DNA from 4 places in the Paenibacillus sp. FSL R10-2199 genome. Region 3 is predicted to be linked to each of the others. Evidence: riboswitches for the same ligand, from Rfam matches in the RefSeq annotation. Region 3 holds a riboswitch; each other region holds the start of a gene.
What was found. Region 3 has a riboswitch for cyclic di-AMP ahead of NYE33_RS22750 (alpha/beta fold hydrolase). Riboswitches for the same ligand answer to the same signal wherever they lie in the genome.
Positions count from the first base shown of each region.

Region 1: linked by a shared signal. The riboswitch ahead of NYE33_RS03665 (C40 family peptidase) and the one ahead of NYE33_RS22750 (alpha/beta fold hydrolase) in region 3 are both predicted to bind cyclic di-AMP.
Region 2: linked by a shared signal. The riboswitch ahead of NYE33_RS14895 (alpha/beta fold hydrolase) and the one ahead of NYE33_RS22750 (alpha/beta fold hydrolase) in region 3 are both predicted to bind cyclic di-AMP.
Region 4: linked by a shared signal. The riboswitch ahead of NYE33_RS31140 (hypothetical protein) and the one ahead of NYE33_RS22750 (alpha/beta fold hydrolase) in region 3 are both predicted to bind cyclic di-AMP.

Region 1 is NZ_JBBOBO010000001.1:850,957-855,956, forward strand. It holds gene NYE33_RS03650 (YwhD family protein) at 1-36, opposite strand, end outside; gene NYE33_RS03655 (M1 family metallopeptidase) at 141-2,156, shown strand; gene NYE33_RS03660 (hypothetical protein) at 2,201-2,998, shown strand; cyclic di-AMP (ydaO/yuaA leader) riboswitch at 3,216-3,354, shown strand; gene NYE33_RS03665 (C40 family peptidase) at 3,412-3,840, shown strand; cyclic di-AMP (ydaO/yuaA leader) riboswitch at 4,228-4,371, shown strand; gene NYE33_RS03670 (C40 family peptidase) at 4,377-4,868, shown strand.
Region 2 is NZ_JBBOBO010000001.1:3,439,508-3,444,507, forward strand. It holds gene NYE33_RS14875 (Na+/H+ antiporter subunit D) at 1-1,038, shown strand, start outside; gene NYE33_RS14880 (Na+/H+ antiporter subunit E) at 1,044-1,526, shown strand; gene NYE33_RS14885 (Na(+)/H(+) antiporter subunit F1) at 1,526-1,819, shown strand; partial or broken gene mnhG (monovalent cation/H(+) antiporter subunit G) at 1,809-2,138, shown strand; cyclic di-AMP (ydaO/yuaA leader) riboswitch at 2,112-2,268, shown strand; gene NYE33_RS14895 (alpha/beta fold hydrolase) at 2,276-2,635, shown strand; gene NYE33_RS14900 (MerR family transcriptional regulator) at 2,921-3,322, shown strand; gene NYE33_RS14905 (response regulator) at 3,485-4,492, opposite strand.
Region 3 is NZ_JBBOBO010000001.1:5,183,269-5,188,268, forward strand. It holds gene NYE33_RS22735 (RCC1 domain-containing protein) at 1-599, opposite strand, end outside; gene NYE33_RS22740 (MATE family efflux transporter) at 693-2,045, opposite strand; gene NYE33_RS22745 (MarR family winged helix-turn-helix transcriptional regulator) at 2,285-2,971, opposite strand; gene NYE33_RS22750 (alpha/beta fold hydrolase) at 3,085-3,894, opposite strand; cyclic di-AMP (ydaO/yuaA leader) riboswitch at 3,902-4,034, opposite strand; gene NYE33_RS22755 (ABC transporter substrate-binding protein) at 4,215-5,000, opposite strand, start outside.
Region 4 is NZ_JBBOBO010000002.1:738,026-743,025, reverse strand. It holds gene NYE33_RS31150 (hypothetical protein) at 1-517, shown strand, start outside; gene NYE33_RS31145 (glycoside hydrolase family 88/105 protein) at 514-2,916, shown strand; cyclic di-AMP (ydaO/yuaA leader) riboswitch at 3,189-3,375, shown strand; gene NYE33_RS31140 (hypothetical protein) at 3,531-4,076, shown strand; gene NYE33_RS31135 (flotillin family protein) at 4,077-5,000, shown strand, end outside.

The sequences.
Region 1 (5,000 bases), 4.3 Mb from region 3:
AATCTGCTTTTTGCCCTCTGGTTGTACGTTATCCACAAGTGCACATCCTTTCCATTCACTAATTATTTAATTTTAGCTAATAATGCGCCGATTGCAAACATATACATCCCGTAGATGCTTGTCACGGGAGGAATCACAGTATGAAGCCACATTCATTAAGGTATACCCTCATCTTCGCAGCTCTGGCTGTTCTCACCTTGCTTGGAGGCGGAATATGGTTTCTTTCAGGGCACAGCCCTGCCGTATGGACTGCCTCTGCCCCAAAAGAGGCCAAGTCCCCCGCCGTCCTGCCGCAGCAGCAAATTGTGCAGTCCACTCTTCCGGAGATTACTCCGCCTCCGGTGTCGGAGGTTTTAAGCCAGCGTGTGGTGGAATACCACATGGATGTTCAGCTGCTGGCCGATACGGGAACCTTAGCAGCTTCCGAAACGGTGACCTGGATCCATCCGGGCAAAAAACCGGTCCAAGAGCTCTATTTTCACCTTTACCCCAATGCATTCGCTTCCGGCAATACAACCTTTATGAAGGAATCCGGAGGAACGCTCCGGGGCGACTCCATGCCTGCGGGCGGATACGGCAGCCTGACGCTGACGGATCTGCGGACCTCCGAGGGGATTTCGCTAATGCAGCGCACCCAGTATGTGCAGCCTGACGACGGCAATGTGAATGACAAGACCCTGCTTAAGGTCCACCTGCCCCAGCCGGTAAACGGTGGTGAGAGCGTAACACTCAAACTCCAGTTTGAGGTCAAGCTGCCGAAAATATTCGCCCGTATGGGAACCGCCGGCAACTTCGTCATGGCCGGCCAGTGGTTTCCCAAGCTCAGCGTCTACGAGCCTGCTGGCACAAGGGGAGTACAGGAGGAAGGCTGGAATCTGCATCAGTACCATGGCACATCTGAGTTCTACAGTGACTTCGGTATTTACAATGTAACCATCTCCGTCCCGTCCGATTACAAGGTTGCCGCCACCGGATTTCCGGTGAAGAACGCGCGGCTGGTACAGGACCGCAAAATCTATCAGTTCTACGCAGATGATGTTCATGACTTCGCCTGGGCGGCATCGCCGGATTTTGTGGTTGCCGAGAAGGCCTTCTCCGCGCCGCAGGTGCCCGGAGTAAAGATCAAGCTCTATCTGGACCCGCTGCATAAGAATCTTCAGGAGCGCTACTTCCAGGCCGCAGAGGCTGCCCTGACCGCCTTCAGCAAGTGGTATGGCCCGTATCCTTACTCCACCTTATCCATTGTAGTCCCGCCTGAATCTGGCAATGGGGCCGGGGGGATGGAATATCCGACGCTGATCACTGCCTTCGGTGCTGCCGAGGCATCGCCCGGCACTTCGCTTGAACGGACCGTGATCCATGAGATCGGTCACCAGTATTTCTATGGCATGGTCGCCAGCAATGAATTCGAGGAGGCGTGGCTGGACGAGAGCTTCACCTCATATGCCGAAGACCGGCTGATGGAGCAGGAATATGGCGTTGCCTCAAGCCTCCCGCTGCAGTCCAGTCTGGTCTCCTCCTCGCAGCCGCTCAATCTGGAGACGTGGAAATACACCGGAGATGATGCCTACACACGCAATGTCTATATCCGGGGCAAGCTGGTGCTCCGTGACATCGAACGGTTAGCAGGAGCCAAGAACATGGATGCCATTCTCGCTGCTTATGCCCGTAAATACCGCTTCAAGCATCCCTCAACCGCTGACTTCCAGAAGATTGTGGAGAAAGTAACCAAGCAATCCTGGCAGACTTATTTTGACCAGTATGTCTACAGCGGCGGAGCCCCTGATTTTGCAGTAGACGACATCAGGCTCACGGCTAAACGGGACGGCGGCAACGGAGCGGGGATTCAATATGATGCTGTAGTTGAGGTAAGCAACAAGGGCAGCCATTATGGGGATGTTCCTGTAAAATTTATTTTCTCGGACGGGTACTCGGTTCAGCAATACTGGAACGGCGAAGGGAAGACAACATCGTTTGAATTATCGTATAAAGCACCTCTGGTCTCCGCCGAGATTGATCCGGGACATTCCATACTGCTGGAGAGCAAGCATCTCAATAATTTCAGAATGGCGGAGCTTGAGCACAATACTCTTTCCCGCTGGACGCTCAGTGCGACGACACTGCTTGAAACCCTGCTCGGAACTCTTGTCTGGTGAGGTGAAGGATTGTGAAAATTTCGATAACCCGCGGTTGGCACAGCATGAAAGAGCAATTTTATATCCTGATTCTGCTATTTATCTACCGGCTGTTCTGGGGCTACTTCATGTACAAATTCATTAAAAGCGCCGTCGTTCCGGTACTGCTGCGCTATCCGGATGCGAATGCCGGCGGCAGTAGCATAGGCAGGCTGCTGTATTATATTGAAGGGCAGGCTGCGCTGCACACGGACCCGGACGTCCGGCAATGGCTATGGCTGCTCCTGGCACTGACTCTGTTGCGGCTGCTGCTCTCCCCCTTTATCCGGGCGGGCCTGCTGCACGAGCTTCACCAGGAACGTGCCGGGGAGCGCGGACTGTTCTTTTTTCCCGGGATGAAGCGTTATGGTCTGCCTGTACTGCTGTTCAGTCTCGTTGAATGGGCGCTGGCCCTTCTGCCGCTCTATTGGCTGCTGCCGAAGATGTACCGTCTGCTTCTGAACGGCATTCTCGATTATCCGCTGCTGCTGACGCTCGTGCCTTATGTGCTGGGCTGGCTCGTCTACCTCTTCCTTATCCGCAAGCTGCTGCTGTATATGCAGTTCGGTTATACCGCCGGCACGGGCATGTTCACTTCGCTGCTGGTCTGTCTGAAGGTGCTTCTCCACTCCATCGGGATATCCGTCATTATAGGCGCAGGAAGTCTGCTGACGCTGATCCTCTGCAGCGCTGCAGCGCTCTTCTGCCCCGGCCTCCCGGCCCTGCTCCTGCGCCAGGCAGCTCCACTGCCGTCCACCCTATTCAAAATGTGGGGCATAGCCGCGCAGTATCATCTCTGGTCCAGTAAATCATTCCCACAATAATCGGCCGCCAAAACGGCATACTAAAAGAGTCATCGCCCCTCTGGTGAGGTGCATGACTCTTTTTTGTTTACAGCTGCGACAAGTTGATTTGCAAAACTGTAAATCCTCTGGTACAATGATGCCTGTACTACTAGTAACAAATTTGTAATCTTTCAAATGGAATTAAGCAGCTATGTAACCGAAGCCTTTAACCTTATGTCGATATGTCACTATTCTGGTGCACAAAACGCCGAATTCCCTGCACCGGGGAGTGGGGGAACCATATTTTGGGTGAATTGATCTCGCTTTAGAGGGGTCATAGGGGAACCTTCTACCGAATCCTTAAGCTAACCTCGCAGGCCTTGGAAGGAGTACATCTTTTGAGAAGTCAGAATTTTAAGAAGAAATGCACCGCAGCAGCGCTGGGTCTTGTGATGGTATTCACACTTGGAGCGGGCAGCGCTTTCGCAGATTCCAAAATGGATACTGTGATCTCAAAAACCATTGGAACGTCATATAAAACCGGGGGCACCAGCACCAGCGGCTTTGATTGTTCCGGATTCACCAAATATGTATTCAAGAGTATCGGCCTTACCCTGCCGCGCACCTCTAAGGCACAGTTCAGCGTTGGAACAGCCGTATCCAAGAGTAATTTGCGTTCCGGTGATTTGGTATTCTTCAATACCCTGGGCAACGGAGTTTCCCATGTCGGTATTTATGTCGGCAATGGAAAATTCGCACAATCCTCCTCTTCGCGTGGTGTAACCATCAGTTCGCTGAGTCAGGCATACTGGGCCAACCGCTACGTTGGCGCTAAAAGAGTGATGAGCACAACAGCCTACCAAGCTGTCGCTTACGATTGAACCCTTGAACATTTCCTCGAATATTCGTACCTCTAACAACTAAATGTAACTTATACGAGCCCGGTTTTGATTATTGCCGTAATCATTCCCGGGTTTTTCCTTTTCCTTATTCTACCTTTTACACTCATCTGCAGGCCCTGAAACACCTTTTTATCCCAAATCCAAAGAAAAATTCATCAATAGCTCACCTGCTGCGTAAATATGAGTCTTTCTATGCAGCTATAACTCTAAAAAACGCAAAAAAAATGCATTAATATGTTATAAGTGATTGCCAAGCGCCCTAGTCTTTGCTACAATTATCGCAGTGAGCTTTTAGTAACATTTTTGTAATTATTGAATCGCTTTTAACAAAGGTTTTGTCATGTATTGAATAACAGCTAATCCTAATCAACAGTCGTGCCGAGTTCCCTAAAGATTTAGGGAAACGGGGGAACCAACTTTGGGTGAATTGACCTCCTATTCTAAGAGGGGTCATAGGGGACCTTCAACCGAACCCTTAAGCTAACCTCGTAGGCATTTGGAAGGGGTATTTACTTTTGAAGAAGAAGCTAGCAGCCGCAGTACTAAGCTTTTCCATCATCTTCACCATTGGAGCAGGAAGCGCTTTCGCGGATTCCAAAATGGATAAAGTTATCGACAAAGCCATCGGGACCAAATACGTATCCGGCGGTGTATCCACGAACGGTTTTGATTGCTCCGGATTTACAATGTATGTTTTTGATAAGATCGGAATTAACCTGCCCCACCAATCCGGCTCCCAATATGAGATGGGCACTGCTGTATCCCGCGATGAAATGAGACCGGGCGATCTTGTATTTTTCAATACAAGCGGCAAAGGCATTTCTCATGTCGGTATTTATGTTGGTGACGGTGAGTTCGCACATGCTTCTTCCTCGCGTGGTGTAACCATCAGTTCGCTGAGTGACAGCTACTACGTCAACCGCTACGTTGGCGCCAAACGGATTATGAGTACAGATGCTTACAAGACTGTGGCTGCGGATTCCGAAGAGAATGACGATGTGCAATAATTTGTCCTAAATATAAGCGCTTTTCCAGGATTTTTGCCGAAATCTTGGAGGAGGGCTTATTTTTTTGTCTATAAAATTACTTACCCCGCTCTATATTTGTAAAACACCAATTTCGCTCTTTCATAAAATATT
Region 2 (5,000 bases), 1.7 Mb from region 3:
ATCTCACTCGGAGGGACCAAGCTTCAGCTAAGAGAAACATCGAAATATCTGCTCATCAATATCGTATCCTCGACACTGTTTGTAGCAGCGGTAGCTTATCTCTATGCAGCAGTAGGAACACTCAACATGGCACACCTGTCCCAGCGTATCGCTGAAGCGGGACAAGGCGGCGTGCTTAATGTGATTGCTGTTTTGTTCCTGATTGTATTTTCCCTAAAGGCAGGGCTGTTCCTGTTCTTCTGGCTTCCAGGGTCATACAGTGCGCCTCCGGCGGCTGTTAGAGCGTTGTTCGGTGCACTGCTGACCAAAGTGGGACTCTATGCAATCATCCGCACCTTCACGCTGCTGTTTGTTAACGATCCCGGCTTCACCCATGACTGGATTGCCTGGATGGCTGCTGCTACCATGATTCTGGGCAGCCTGGGGGCAGTAGCTTATAAGGATATCCCGAGGATTCTGAATTATAACATCATTATCAGCGTTGGATTTGTAGCCTTTGGACTCGCTGCAGGGACTGCAGATTCACTGAATGGGGCGGTCTTCTATCTGCTGCACGATATGCTGGCCAAGGGACTCATGTTTATTCTGGGCGGGATGATTATATCCGCAGCCGGAACTGACCGGCTAGGCAGTATGGGCGGGATGATTAAAAGGTATCCGTTCATCGGCTGGATGTTCTTTATCCTTGCTCTTGCCCTGACAGGTATTCCGCCGCTGAGCGGGTTTGCCGGCAAGATTCTGATCATCCGCGGAGCTCTGGCTGAGGGAATGCTGACGTTGTCCTTAATTGGACTAGGATCGAGCTTACTGGTGCTGTATTCCCTGATGAAGGTGTTCAGGCTGGCGTTCTGGGGAAATGAACCGGTGAATGAATTGCCTAGAGTGAACTTGAAGGCTGCATCGGCTATTGCCGCCGGACTCCTGCTGCTTGTGATTGCTATGGGGGTCGGTGCCGAGTCCGTCTATGCTTATGTATCGCAGGCAGGCGAGGTTTTGGCGTCACCTGCGCGGTACATTGAAGCCATAATGAAGGAGTAGAGAAGATGGCCCTACAATTCCTCTTAAATCTGTTGATTGCCTTTCTGTGGATGGCGATAAATAACGATGGCTCTGGCTCAAGCTTCATAGCGGGCTACGTCATCGGTATTATATTATTGCTGATTTTGACGAAATCCCTGGCCCGGACCCGGCCATTCTATCTCATACGTATATGGGCTATACTGAAGCTTCTGCTGATCTTTGCCCGTGAACTTACGGTCTCGAATTTCGTGGTCATCGGCCATATCATCCGTCCAAAGCTGGCTATACGTCCCGGTATCTTTGCTTATGAGACTGCCTTGACCTCGGCTTGGGAGGTTACGCTGTTATCGTGCCTGATCTGTCTGACGCCGGGAACCCTGACTCTTGATGTTTCGAAGGATGGCAGGACGCTGTACATTCATGCAATTGATATTAAAGATGCAGAGCTGCTTGTCGCGCAGATTAGAGGCACTTTCGAACAAGCGATTATGGAGGTGACCCGGTAATGATCCAAGTTATGCTAACCGTGGCAATGATCATTCTGGCGCTGGCGATGCTGGCATGCCTGTTCCGTCTCCTGAAAGGGCCAACCCGTTCAGACAGGGTTGCCGCGCTCGATACGATAGGCATTCATGTACTCGCAATGATCACTGTTTTCTGTATGCTGCTGGATACCCAGGATTTTCTTGAAGTTATTCTGGTTATCGGTATTCTGACGTTTATTGGAACAACGGCACTGGCCAGATATATTGAACGGGGAGCCGTTATAGAGGATGGAGGGAACCCGAATGACAGGTGAACTGATTAGCTCCATTCTTGTGGTGATGGGTGCAGTCTTCTGCGGCTTAAGTGCCTTCGGCTTGGTCCGGCTGCCTGATGTGTACCTGCGTTCACATGCGGCTACCAAAAGTGCAACCTTCGGGGTGCTGTGTCTGCTGACAGGAGGCTTCCTGTACTTTTGGTTTAAAGACGGAACGGTTAATATCAAGCTGCTGCTGGCGATTGTTTTTGTATTCATCACTTCACCGGTGGCAGGCCATTTAAATGGCCGGGCAGCCTACCGTTCCGGAGTTCCCTTATGGAAGGGAAGCATACAGGATGATCTGAAGGTCCTGGGGGAAGAAAGTCAGGAAACGTCTGCAAAATAATACTTCCAGGTTATATGGGGTGAATCTCGGGAAAAACGAGTAGGGCTACTTTCAGGCCCGAATCCGGCAGCTAACCCCGCAAGCGTTCATGAGAGGATGCACTGTTTATGCCGCATATTGAAGTGAATGGAACGTCGCTATATTACGAGATGTCGGGCAACGGTCTGCCCATTGTTTTTATTCATGATTATTCGACCTCCCATCATCTGTTTGAGCCGCAAGCGGATTATTTCAGCAAGCGTGCGAAAGTGATCGTATTTGATCTAAGAGGGAACGGGCAATCGGGGAAAATGGATGTGGAGATTAGCCGGATCGTAGACACACAATGTGAAGATTTGAAGCTGTTATTGGACGCTTTATCTGTAGAGAAGGCTGTGATCGTAGCTTGTTCCAGTGGTGCTGTGCTCGCCCAGCTCGACAGACCGCACGAAGGAAATTGCAGCAGAGTATGGTGCGGTCATTTATGACTTTGAATGGATCGGTTGTTCAAGGAACTGAACAGTGAGGGAAGGGTAACCTCAAGCCTCCGGCGAAACCGGCGGGTCCGGCGGGACTGCAATATCCAGTGGATCGGCCCACTTCTTCGTAAACGTGCATTTTCCCATAGCCGGATGTATCTACGGCCAACTGCCTTCGCAGGCAGTTGGCCGTTTTTGATGCGAAAAAACGCAAATAAGTAATTTCACACATTTATTTCGTGGAACACGAATACCATTAAAATATATAAGTCCACTAGAAAGAGGAGAGATGTTATGGTTCGCCATTACACGCAGCTGGAATTGATCACGATATCGAAATTACCTCCGACCACAGTGAAGAGATGGCTAGAGTATTTCTCTTATTTTGTAGCCGCGACCCGTCAGGGAGACCAGGTGCTTTACCCTTATGAAACTTTGAAACTACTGAAGCGGATCAGTGAACTGCGTGCAGAGCGTTACCATCTTAGTACCATTGTTCGTCTGCTGATTGAAGACGGCTTTCCGATGTATGGCAAAGAGGACAAGAAGGAGTTGCAACCTCCTCCGCCAATGGAGAAAATCAGCGCCGAGCCGAAGAAGCCGGACAGACAGCAGCTGCTTGTTGCTTCCCTGGCGGCGCTTGCCGATGAGCTTAACCGGATTGCGGATCATCTTAACCACTTGAAGGTGCAATAAATACATTCCGGCCCGAATTCAATGAGCGGCAGCTTCATGGTTTGAGCTTGTCCATTTTGCTTAGACTCAGCCACTGCCCCCGCGTAACCGAGGTATCGGGAGTAATGCCCAGATGCGCGGACATTAGACGTGATTTATGAGGTGGTGAAATCCGGTTGGAACTTAAGATACCGGATGATTATCAAGAGGAATCATGAACGATACTGTCGTGCCCCTGCCCGGTTCACTCTGGATAAGAAGACCCTGGCCATACCGCTGAACCAAGCGGCGGTTGGTATTCCTTAAGCCGATTCCCCCGGTGTTATGCCGGGTAAGGCTTAGGAGGTTCTCAATCTCGGCAGCCGGAATCCCTTTGCCATTATCTATAATCTGTACACAGGCGCCAGCTTCCGCCTGATATATGCGCACCACCAGTTCGCCGCCCTTCGCCCGGCTCAGCAATCCATGTCTTACTGCATTCTCAACGAGCGGCTGGATGGACAGCGGAGGAAGCTTGAAACGGAGAGCGGGCTGGATCTCCCACACCACAGTTAACCTGTCTCCAAAACGGACTTGCTCAATGAATAAATAGGATTTCACCAGGGAAATTTCATTCTCCAGATCCACCAGCTGATTCGTATTAATGAAATCAACGCTATACCGCAAGTAATCTGCAAATGCACCCGCTACATTACGCATCTGTTCCATATCAAATTCACTCAGGGCCATAATGGAGTTGATGGTGTTGAATAAGAAATGCGGTTTGATCTGGGCCTGCAAGTAGGCTGTTTCCATCCGCAGACTTTGGTCAATCGATTGTTTCAACGAAATCAATGCCTGCACTCTGTACTTCAGCTCTAATCTTTCAACAGGTTTGGTTACATAGTCATTGGCTCCATGTAAGAATTCTGTATATGACTCTTCTGAAATCGAATGGGTAATTAACAAGAGTATCGGCAGCTCCGTAATATCAAAATGTTGTCTGACCTGCTTGGTAAGCTCATGTCCTGACATTTGCGGCATTTTCACATCGGCAATTAACAAATCCCAGGAAGCAGAGCGGATCAGTTCAAGGGCTTCATGGGCACTGGAGACCGCAGTTAATCTGTAATTTTCTTCATAGAGAATATTAGCCAACACTTTCAGGTTCACCGGATCCTCGTCCACAATTAGAATATTGGGTCTTGCCATCTCATAGAGAGGCCCGGACGATCCTGCACGGACCACTTCAGCAGATCCTTTATCTTCGCTAATGTTGCGGCGTTGTTTAACCCTAGAGGCTTCAATAATAATCTCTCCTTGCTCCGTTATACTTAATTGCGTTATGCAGCAAATTAAATAGAATTTGGGATAATCTTTTTTCATCTGCATATACGTGTGAGAGTTTTGAAGAGATAGTTAACCGGGAAAATCAACATATAAATGCTATAAATGGAGAGGGTTGTCATATAAAACCGAAAGTCCTTCCAATAATGTTGCTTGCACATTCCTTTGGCGTAATGGTTGTTAGTGCAGCTACCTCACTCACATTTCCGTTTTTCTTCTGCTCGCTTTTTTCCCAAGGTTAGATGCCTCCCTCGAGCATAGTGTAAACGTCTTAACTGAACAATAAATGAACAAATTTTGTGGGCTTTGATGGCGAAGGCAAGGCTGTAACCAGTCTCGGGCGCAACCGGCTGGTGAAACGAAGCTGTAATTT
Region 3 (5,000 bases):
TGCCAGCCGCTTACCTCGCATTGACCTTCATGATTCCGGCCTGCAGCCACCACCGTGCCATCTGCTCTAAGGCCGGCGGTATGAAGATAACCTGCCCCTATCGCCACGATATCGCGCCAGCTGCTAACATTGGATTGGCCATACCGGTTATTCCCCGTAATTGTCACCGTGCCGTCCCGTTTCAGTCCGGCGGTATGCCAGTCGCCAGCTGCAACCGCTATAATATCACGCCAGCTGTGTACATCGCATTGACCTTCATTATTCCGGCCAACGGCCACTACCGTGCCATCCGATTGAATGCCAACCGAACGGCGCCAACCCGCAGCAACCGCCACGATACCCTGCCAGCCGCTTACCTCGCATTGATTATGCATATTCCAGCCCACAGCGGCCACCGTACCGTCCGGTCTGAGTCCGAGGGTATGTGAATTCCCTGTATGGGCATTAGCTGCAGCAATTGCCACCATATCCTGCCAGCCGCTTACGTCACATTGACCATATTTATTGTCGCCCGCTGCCATTACTGCCCCATCCGGCCTAAGCAGGACAGTATGACGGTACCCAGCTGCTATGGAAGGCACACGTTCCAACACATTCATGAATCTCGCTCCTTCATTGAAGACTTCGGTATTATTGCGGCTCCCTCTAGAGTATCTATCCTTGGCTGTCTTATCAAGAGCCGAATCCAGATCCTACTGTGCTAAACTCACCAAGTCCGGCTGTAATTTGTTCCGCAGAACATACAGCATGATGGCCCCGACCAGGAACGCCACGACATCGGAAATGACCAGCGACCAGACCACCCCATGGAATCCGTTCATGCGGTTGGCAATGTAGAGCACAGGAATCAGAGTAATTCCTTGAATAACTGACATAATGAAGGCGGCGGTCCCTTGTGCTGTTGCCTGGAAGATCCCCGTGAATAGCGTCGTCATACCTGTAATGAACAAGGACAAGAACGTGACATGCAGAATGTAGCTGCCCATTTCAATTAATTGCGGATCATTGGTGAATAGACCAATTAAGTGGTCAGAGACCAGGTAGACGATAACGCCGAACAAGATGGCTAACGCCAGAATTGTTTTAATGGTGAATTGAATGGTATGCTTCATGCGCAATCGGTTCGCTGCAAAAGAGAACGCAATAAGCGGCACGACGCCCTCACTTAAGCCCATCAGGATTAACTCGGGAAATTGCAGCAATCGTGAGGAAATTCCGAAGCCCGCAATAGCCTGCTCCCCATACTCAACCAGAAAACGGTTAAAGATAAGCGACATGGCACCCATGAAGAGACTCATTACAAAGACGGGAACTCCGATTTTGAATACATTTCTTAGAATGACCTTAGTGGCCTTGAATTGTTTCAGTGAGACTGTTAAGAATCGACTCTTAAATCCTATATGATAGGCGTAATAAGCACTCGCAACCATGTTAGAAATGACCGTGGCAGACGCAACACCGATTACATCCCAGTGGAAGACGAAGATGACCAGCGCATCGAGAATTATATTCACGGCCACACTAAGCAGCATACCAATCATAGATGTTATCGCGGCTCCCTCCGAGCGGACAATACTCTCCAATGTGAAGAATAATACAACGAAGGGTGAGCCAATAAGCATAATGGTGACGTAGTCCTTGGTAAATCCGAAGGAGTCAGGCGTTGCCCCGAGGCCATGTACGATAGAATTAATGAGCGGCAGGCCGACGGCCATCGCGATAAGACCGAGAACCAGGCTGCTGTAAAAGGCGAATGCAGACACATGCTTAACATCAGCCGTATTTTTCTCTCCCAGCAAACGGGAAATGAAGGCGCTGCTGCCGACACCAATCAGGTTACCCAGCGCCATAATGACCGCGAATAACGGTAAGGTTAAGGCAAGTGCGGTTAACATGGCAGTGTTATTTAACGTTCCAATGAAAAATGCATTCAGGATGGAATAGATGACACTCATTGACGTTCCAAGCATCATTGGTATTGCGAAGTGCGCTACGGCTTTTGCAACCGGTGCTTTTTCAAAGTAATGGAGGTTTTCTGTATCCATGCGGTTCACCACTTTCTTCCTGTATGTTAGTCTCTATATTAGTTAGAATTCTAACTATAAATTGATTGCGAACTTTGTGCCGCACCAAACAAACCCGTAACAAATGACAATACGGGTCTCGTGAGCGGGTGTTGACTAATCGTCAGTTTCAGACTGTATTTGGTAAAATCTTTATTGCGCTGCCTTTGCCTTCAGTTCTTCGGGAAAGACAGCGCTGCTGCTAATAGGAAATGCTTTACTTACTTGTCATCCGAATCACTGGAGTTGTCCTTCGAGCCGTCTCTACCATCTCTGGAAGGCCAGCCGAAGCCGTTCATGCCGCCGCCTTGACCTTCCCGGCCAAATCCGGGGAATCTTCCGCTAAAGCGTCCGTCATCCATATTTCCCCACATTCTGCTCATTTGTCCGCGCATAGCCATCAGCTTGTCGAATTCCGCTGATCCTATGCGCTCCTTAGCGGCCTCCATCCACATAGCCATTACATCACGGTCTGCATCTGTTCCTAGTTCTTCTTCTAAGGCTGTAATGACGCGGACCAGGTATTCACCGAAGGCTGCCTGTTCTTCTGGAGACAGGACTGAAAATATGCTGCCGCCCTCAACCTCCTGGCCCTCTTCCTCCCGCCCTTTCGCCGTCAGATAAATCAGCATGATGCGTTTATCTGTCTCGGAAGGCTGACGGGTGATATATTCGGCCTTCTCCAGTTTGGCCAGCAATTCATTGAGCGAGGATACACGAATGTCCAGCATATAGGATAAATCCTTCGTGCTGATTCCGTCCTTCATCCGGAGAAACGCCATGATCCTGCCTTGTCCCCGTGACGTATCTGCCATAGGGCCAACAGCGGCGTGGTTCTTCAGATGCTGTCTCTGCAACAGCCATTGCAGCTTGGCGAGCTTGTCGTACAATTCAGCATTCATATTCATTATGAATCCTCCCAGGGATATATTTACGGTACCTGTCAATCAATGTAACGGTACCTGTTGAATTTATTATAACGGTACCTGTTATACTTGTCAAAGATTTTCTACAGGTGCCGTTAATAAATTTTCCGCTGGAAGCATTGCTGGTCTTTCAGGTAATCAAGCAGTAGCCGGTTGAAGTGCTGCGGCTGACATAAATGGCTGGGATACATGGCATCTTCCAGTATTGCCAGCGTGGCGAGCGGATATTTGGCCGCTGTTTGTCTCACCTGCTCCAGAACCCGCTCATTCTGATTGCCTGATACACAAAGAACGGGAACCTGCAGCCTTAGTGCAAACCCGTAGCTGTCCGTATGTCTTAGTGCCAGACGCTGTTTAATCAATTCTGTTGTCCGTTCATGGACAAGCTCTCTTCTCAGAATATGATACGCAGACAGCCATTTGTTATATGTAATGCGCAAAGAACGGATGAACATTTCAGCCGGAAGATAATGGGCGGCCCATGCGCAGATTTGAAAGAGCTCCAGCACTTTGCTGCCTTTGGACGTACAATCTCCTAGGATGTAATTGTCCACCAACACCAGATTAATTACCCGTTCAGGATTCAGATAGGCGAATTTCTGGGCAAGCACAGCACCGCTGGAACAAGCTACGATGACGGCCCGTTCTACGGACAGTCCATCCAATAATCCCTTCAGATCTTCACACTGCGTGTCTACAATCCGGCTGATCTCCACATCCATTTTACCGGATTGCCCATTCCCTCTTAGGTCAAACAAGATCACTTTCGCCCGCTTGCTGAAATACTCCGCCTGAGGCTCGAACAGATGATGTGAAGTCGAATAATCATGAATAAAAACAATGGGCAGACCACTGCCCGACACCTCGTAATAGAGGGTAGTTCCATTGACGTCAATATACGGCATTACCTGTGCATCCTCTCATGTCGCTTACGGAGTTAGCTGCCGGATTCGGGCTTGAAGAGTAGCCCTACTCGATTCCTCGAGATTCACCCCAGAAAACTTGGTTTCCCCGCTTCCATTACGGAACTCAGCGATTACATATATTTTTGCGGATATAGATTAACAGAAACTTCAGTATAGCCCATATTCGTCTATGAATGAATAGCTTAGGTGAATTTGCCCAACACGCGCAGAAACCAGCCGCAGTGAACCCAAAAAGCAGAGCAGCGATTCTCCCGTTACCGGAGACTCACTGCTCTGCTTGCTTTAAACATCATCTATAATCAGCGGTTCAGGATGTCATCCACCTCTTTGGCGAGCGTGTCCAGGCTGTCCTGAATTGGCAGGTTCTCCAGCCAGATATCGTTGATGCGTGTGCCCATCAGATCTTCAATCTCATGGTACGTACCGGTCATCGGACGCATTTTGCTGAATTCCAGCTCTTCGGAAGCGACCTTGTAGCCAGGGAAAGCAGCTATGGTCTCTTTCATCAAGTCTGTGTCCAGGGAAGTAAGACGGGTCGGAAGATATCCGGTATTGGCAGAAGCATACGCCGCCTGCTCGGTATCCGACAGCCATTTCATGAATTCGAAAGCGGCCGCCTTCTCATTATCCGTTCCCGTATTCGCCAGATACGTATTCGATCCGCCGACCGGGACGCCCCGTTTGCCGTCTTCTCCGGCAGGAATCATGGATACGCCGAGATCAATTCCACTCTCTGCGGCCATGCCGGCGAACGTTTTGTAGCCGCCGACACTGGAGAAGATCAGCGCAGTGGCCGGATTGGCAATGGAGGCATAGTAGGCATCCTTGTCCGTGACCCCGAGCACTTTGATCAGACCCTTGGATTCCAGATCTTCAATGAAGGAGATCAGCTTCACTGCACCTTCGCTGTTGATGTTGGATTTCGTCTCATCCTCATTGACCACATTGGTATCCGAGTACGAATGCAGCAGTGCCTCCATCACCCAGAAGTCATAGTTGAACAGGTACATCGGCGGCTGGCCGGTAGCATCATATGCGGTCTGCAGATAGGCCTCCAGTTCGGCAAAGGTCGCCGGACCGTTCGG
Region 4 (5,000 bases), on a different contig from region 3:
TGAAGGCTCCATTGAATCGCAGCATCTGGCGCTCGGACGGTTCCGTCCCGACCTGCCGGGTCTGCAGATTGCCGGTCTCGACCGTATGGTCCGTGAAGATGACGGCAAGGGCCTGCGCGGTAAAGACGCGATGTTTCTGCTGGACCAGTCCGGTCAGGAGCTGTGGAAGGAAGAGCGCACCACGGACGGCTGGCTGACGATCGTTGAAGCCGTAAGTCATTTCTGGAAGGATGCGCCGGATTATATTCTTGCTTACCGCCGGGGCGAAGCTGTGCTTCCCGCGCTCTATGACGGCTATATGAATATCGTTGCCCGGTTTGCCGAGCAGGGATACGCCGTGCATGGGGACCTGCTGGGCAGCGGGACCGAGCAGGTCATTATTTATACGGATGAGCTTGCGGCCGTCTATGCCGGCGAACCGCTCCCGCTGCAGGCGGTGCATCCCGGGCGGCAGCTGCCGCAGCCCAAGCGGCTGTACAGCTCCACCCTCTATCCCGGCGGTGAGGTGGCGTTGTGATAGGCGGTGAGGCAGGCAATGGAAGGGTGACGGTGAAGAGTGGTGAGGCAGCGAAGAGCGGGCATACTGTGGAGGCTGGCGGGACTGTGAAGAACAGCAAGACTGTGGAGGCTGGTGTTCCGGCATATTTTGATCCGCAGAATTCTATCGTGCGTACGGCTGGAGAGCATACCGAATCCGTGCTTGCGATCGTAGCCAATCGCTATATCGGTGCCAATCCGCCGCAGCCTCCGGTGTACCGGGTGCATCTGGAGGACAGCTTTCCGCGGCTATCCGACTGCCGGTATGAGATGAATCTGAAGGAACGGCTGCCGGAGCTGCAGGACGGGGAATTTGTCTATGTCTGGGGCAAGCTGTGGAGCGAAGCAGAGAGCGATATCCCGCTGGCTGTCAGCTGCTTCGGTCCGGTAACGGTCTATGTCAATGGCTCCGCCGTGTTCCAGTCCAATCTGAACGACGATGTATTTCCGGACCGCAGGGCCTACTTCCGGACCGGGCTAAGCCAGGGCTGGAACCATGTGCTGCTGGAATTCACCGCAGTCGGCACGGGCTGCGGCGGCATCTTCGGCACGGGCAGCGTGAAAGGCGCGCCGCTGCATTTCCTGGCCCCGACAGCCGGGCGCAGCGGCTGTGAGGGCTGGATTTACAGCGCGCCGCAGCAGAGCAGATGGATGTTGCAGCCGGAGTGCGAGCGCGCCGGCGTTCCTCAGGGAGGAACAGCAGCACTCCAGGCGGAGCCGCTGCAAAGCGCATTCCGCAGCGGCGCGGCCGAAGCGGCGCTCGCGTCCCGCTGTGCCTGGTATCCGCAGGCCGGATGGCCGGATACCGTGGCCTGCGCCGGGAATCTCGCGCGTATCTTCGGCGAGGTTCCCGGCGCGAAGGCGCTGGCCTGGAGCCGGCTGGCGGTGACAGCGCCGGGCTTCACTGACACCCGGCTGAGCCTCCGCAGCCGGGACGTGGCGGCACTCCGGGTCTATGTGGATGGCAGGCTTGCCGCCATCCAGCCCGGGGGGAGTGCCGGGCTTGAATGTGTGCTGCCGCTGGGCTTCGGCAGCCATGATCTGCTGGTCGAGGCCGTCTGCGGCGGCCCGGACTGGGGCTTCCGGCTGGAAGCGGCGGACGCAGGGGGAGAAGCGGAAGCGGACACCGTGAACCTGGTCTTGCCGCATCCTGTGGAAGGGCAGGCAGGACCCTGGCTGTATCTGGGGACCTTCCTTGCATCGGCTGCACCGGAGGCTGCTGCGGCGGCTATGATGGATACTCCCTTTGGGGAAGGGGCGGAGAGCTGCTTCTGGCGGGTAGACCGCCCCGGCGGAGCGGTCAGGCCGTATCTGGAGAGCACGCTGTACGGACGCTGGAATTATCCGCTGGGCGTGACGTTATACGGGCTGCTGTGCACAGGGACAGTGCTGGATGATTCCCATTACACCGCTTATACCAGAGGCCATATTGAGCAGTGCACACGGCTTCATGAATATTCACTCTGGGACACGGGCCGTTATGGCGCTCCGGGAATTAATCAGCAGCTGGCGCTAATCGACTCCCTGGATGATTGCGGCTCATTCGGTGCGGCGATGCTGGCAGCGCACAGCGTGCAGCCGCTGCCTGGAGCAGCCGGGGCGGCAGAATACATTGCCCGTTACATTCAAGGGACACAGTCCCGTGACGAGGCGGGTGCGCTCTACCGCACCCGGGGCACGACCGATTTCATGCAGGGAACAATGTGGTGTGATGATTTGTATATGAGCACCCCTTTTCTGGTCCGGTACTATCAGCTAACCGGAAATGCTGCCTATCTGGATGACGCCGTGGCCCAGTTTCTGCACTACCGCGAGCGGCTGTTCCAGCCGGAGCTTGGCATTATGCACCATGTCTATGACTATAAATTCGGCAAGCCGAATGGTGTGCCTTGGGGCAGAGGCAACGGCTGGGTGCTGTTCTCACTGACCGAGCTGCTGGAGATTCTGCCGGAGCAGCACCCGCAGCGGCCGGAGCTGCTGGATTATTTCCGGGAGCTGTGTGAAGGGTATCTGCGGCTACAGGATGCTGCAGGGCTATGGCATCAAGTTCTGACGGATGCTGAATCCTATGCGGAGGCATCCTGCTCTTCAATGTTCGTGTATGCCTTCGCTAGAGGGGTGCGCAGAGGCTGGCTGCTCAAGCCGCACCCCTACGCCGCTGCGGCAATACGCGGCTGGCACGCCCTTGCCGAATACTGCATCGACAAGCAGGGGAATGTCTACGGCGTCTGCCGGGGATCAGGCTACTCGTTCAATAAGCTCTATTACAAGGAGCAGCTCACCTGGCAGCTCAACGATACTCACGGAATTGGCATAGTACTGCTGGCCGGTATTGAAGCGCTGGAGCTTACGCGGGAGCTGGAAGCACAGAAACGATAAAGAAATTATACTGTATTGATAATATTTGCTGGCCGAGGCTGTCTAGTAAGCAGATTCACTGCTTACTAGACAGCCTCTTTGCTATGTAACAGCACTGCTCCAGAGAAACGGAGCAAGAAGGAGTAAATCATCGGCCGCTTAAGAACGAAAGCAAAGAATACGCCTTCATTCATGCAGGGACGGCATTTTTGGCTTCTTTTGTCAACCGCAGCGTTTTACATTAAATGGCTGCAGGCGTAAGATTCAAATCAACAACCGAATGAAATTTAACTGTTCTCAAATGGCTGAATTCCAGTAATGGGAACGGGGGAACCAACGGTGATTACGGCTTTTGCTCAGATAGCGGCCGCTCACCTGGGGTGAATCCTTGCTGCATGCTGTAACGGTGCTCCGGCAAGGTAGGGCAATCTCGCTGCCCGAATCCGTCAGCTAACCCCGTAAGCCTCGAAGAGAGAGGATGAGCGCCATGATCGATTAACCGACCACGGAGAGCCCTGTTGCTGCTGTGGTCTTTTTGCTGTGCAGCAGCAGTGGAAGACGGTCTGAATCAAAAATAACAATTCATATAACAACGGGAAAGTGTATTTATAATGTGATCTGAACTGCCTAAGGAGGTGATCGTTATCTTAACTATATTTATCGTGTGCTTCTGGGTCGGACTGCTCCTGCTCCTCAGCGGCGGACTTCACGGGCATGGCCTGGCGGGTCATCTGCATGCGGGGGGCGGTGACGCCGGGGGGCCGGGCTTTGTGCCTATACTCCCGCTGATGGTGTTTGTCACAGTCTGGGGCGGCTCCGGTTATGTGCTTATCCGCTTCAGCGGAATGGGCGTGCTTGCAGTAGTGCTGATCTGCACCATGATTGCCTTGCTGACAGGTTGTCTGATGTATGCAGTGTTGGCCCGGGTGATGACCCGGTATGACAGCAGCATGAATGAATTGGATTATGAGCAGGCAGGGCAGCTTGGGTACATCAGTGTACCTGCAGCAGATGGGACAGCCGGGGAAATGAAATATGTGCTGCACGGAACGATGCGCTCCATTGGAGTGAGGGCAGCAAGCGGCCAGCAGCTTGTGAGGGGCGACAGGGTGATTATTTTGAAGGTGGATAAGGGAATGGCGGAAGTAACCCTCTTCGAGAGGGAATTCGGAGAATTATAAATGACGGGAGTGTCGGACCAAATGGTTATTCTTTATTTAATCTCGGGCATTGTTGTTGTTATTCTGCTGGCTTTGTTCAGTATCGTGACCGCTTATAAAAAAGTCCCGCCCAATCAGGCGATGATTGTATACGGTCTCGGCGGTAAAAGAGTGGTGCAGGGCGGCGGTACGTTCGTCATCCCCGGCTTCCAGAACAATAAGACCATCTCGATGATGCTGATGAGCTTCGATGTCATTCCGGCGCAGGCGATGTTCTCCCGGCAGGGCATCAAGCTCAACCTGGAGGCGGTCGCCCAGATAAAAATCAAAAGCGATCCCACCGCTATTCTGACGGCCAGTGAGCAGTTCATCGACCGGCCGGAAGAAGACCGCGAGACGATTATCCTGCATTCGGTGGAGGGCCACCTGCGCGGCTTGATCGGGCAATTGACGGTGGAATCCATCCTCAAGACGCCTGATGAAATCAACAGCAAGATGAGGGAGACCTGCTCGGAGGACCTCGACAAGATGGGGCTTGAGGTCGTCAGCTTCACCATCAAGAAAATTACGGATGACAAAGGGTATATCGACAATATGGGGGTTCCGGAAATTGAGCGCATCCGCCGCGATGCCAGCATTGCCAAGGCGGAAGCGGAACGCGACATTCAGATCAAGCAGGCCGAGGCGGAGAAGGAATCCTCCATTGCCAAAGCCAATGCGCATCAGGCCACCATTGAAGCGGGAACCGCCGCCCGCGCGAAGGAATCCCTGTTTGAGAAGGAACTGAACATCAAGCAGGCGGATTTCAAGCTGGAGACAGAAGTGAAGAAGGCACAGGCGGATCTTGCGTATGAATTGCAGCAGAACAAAATTAAGCAATCGCTCGTTACCGAACAGGTCAAAATCACGCAGATGGAAGCGGAGGCCAACCGCACAGTCCGGGAA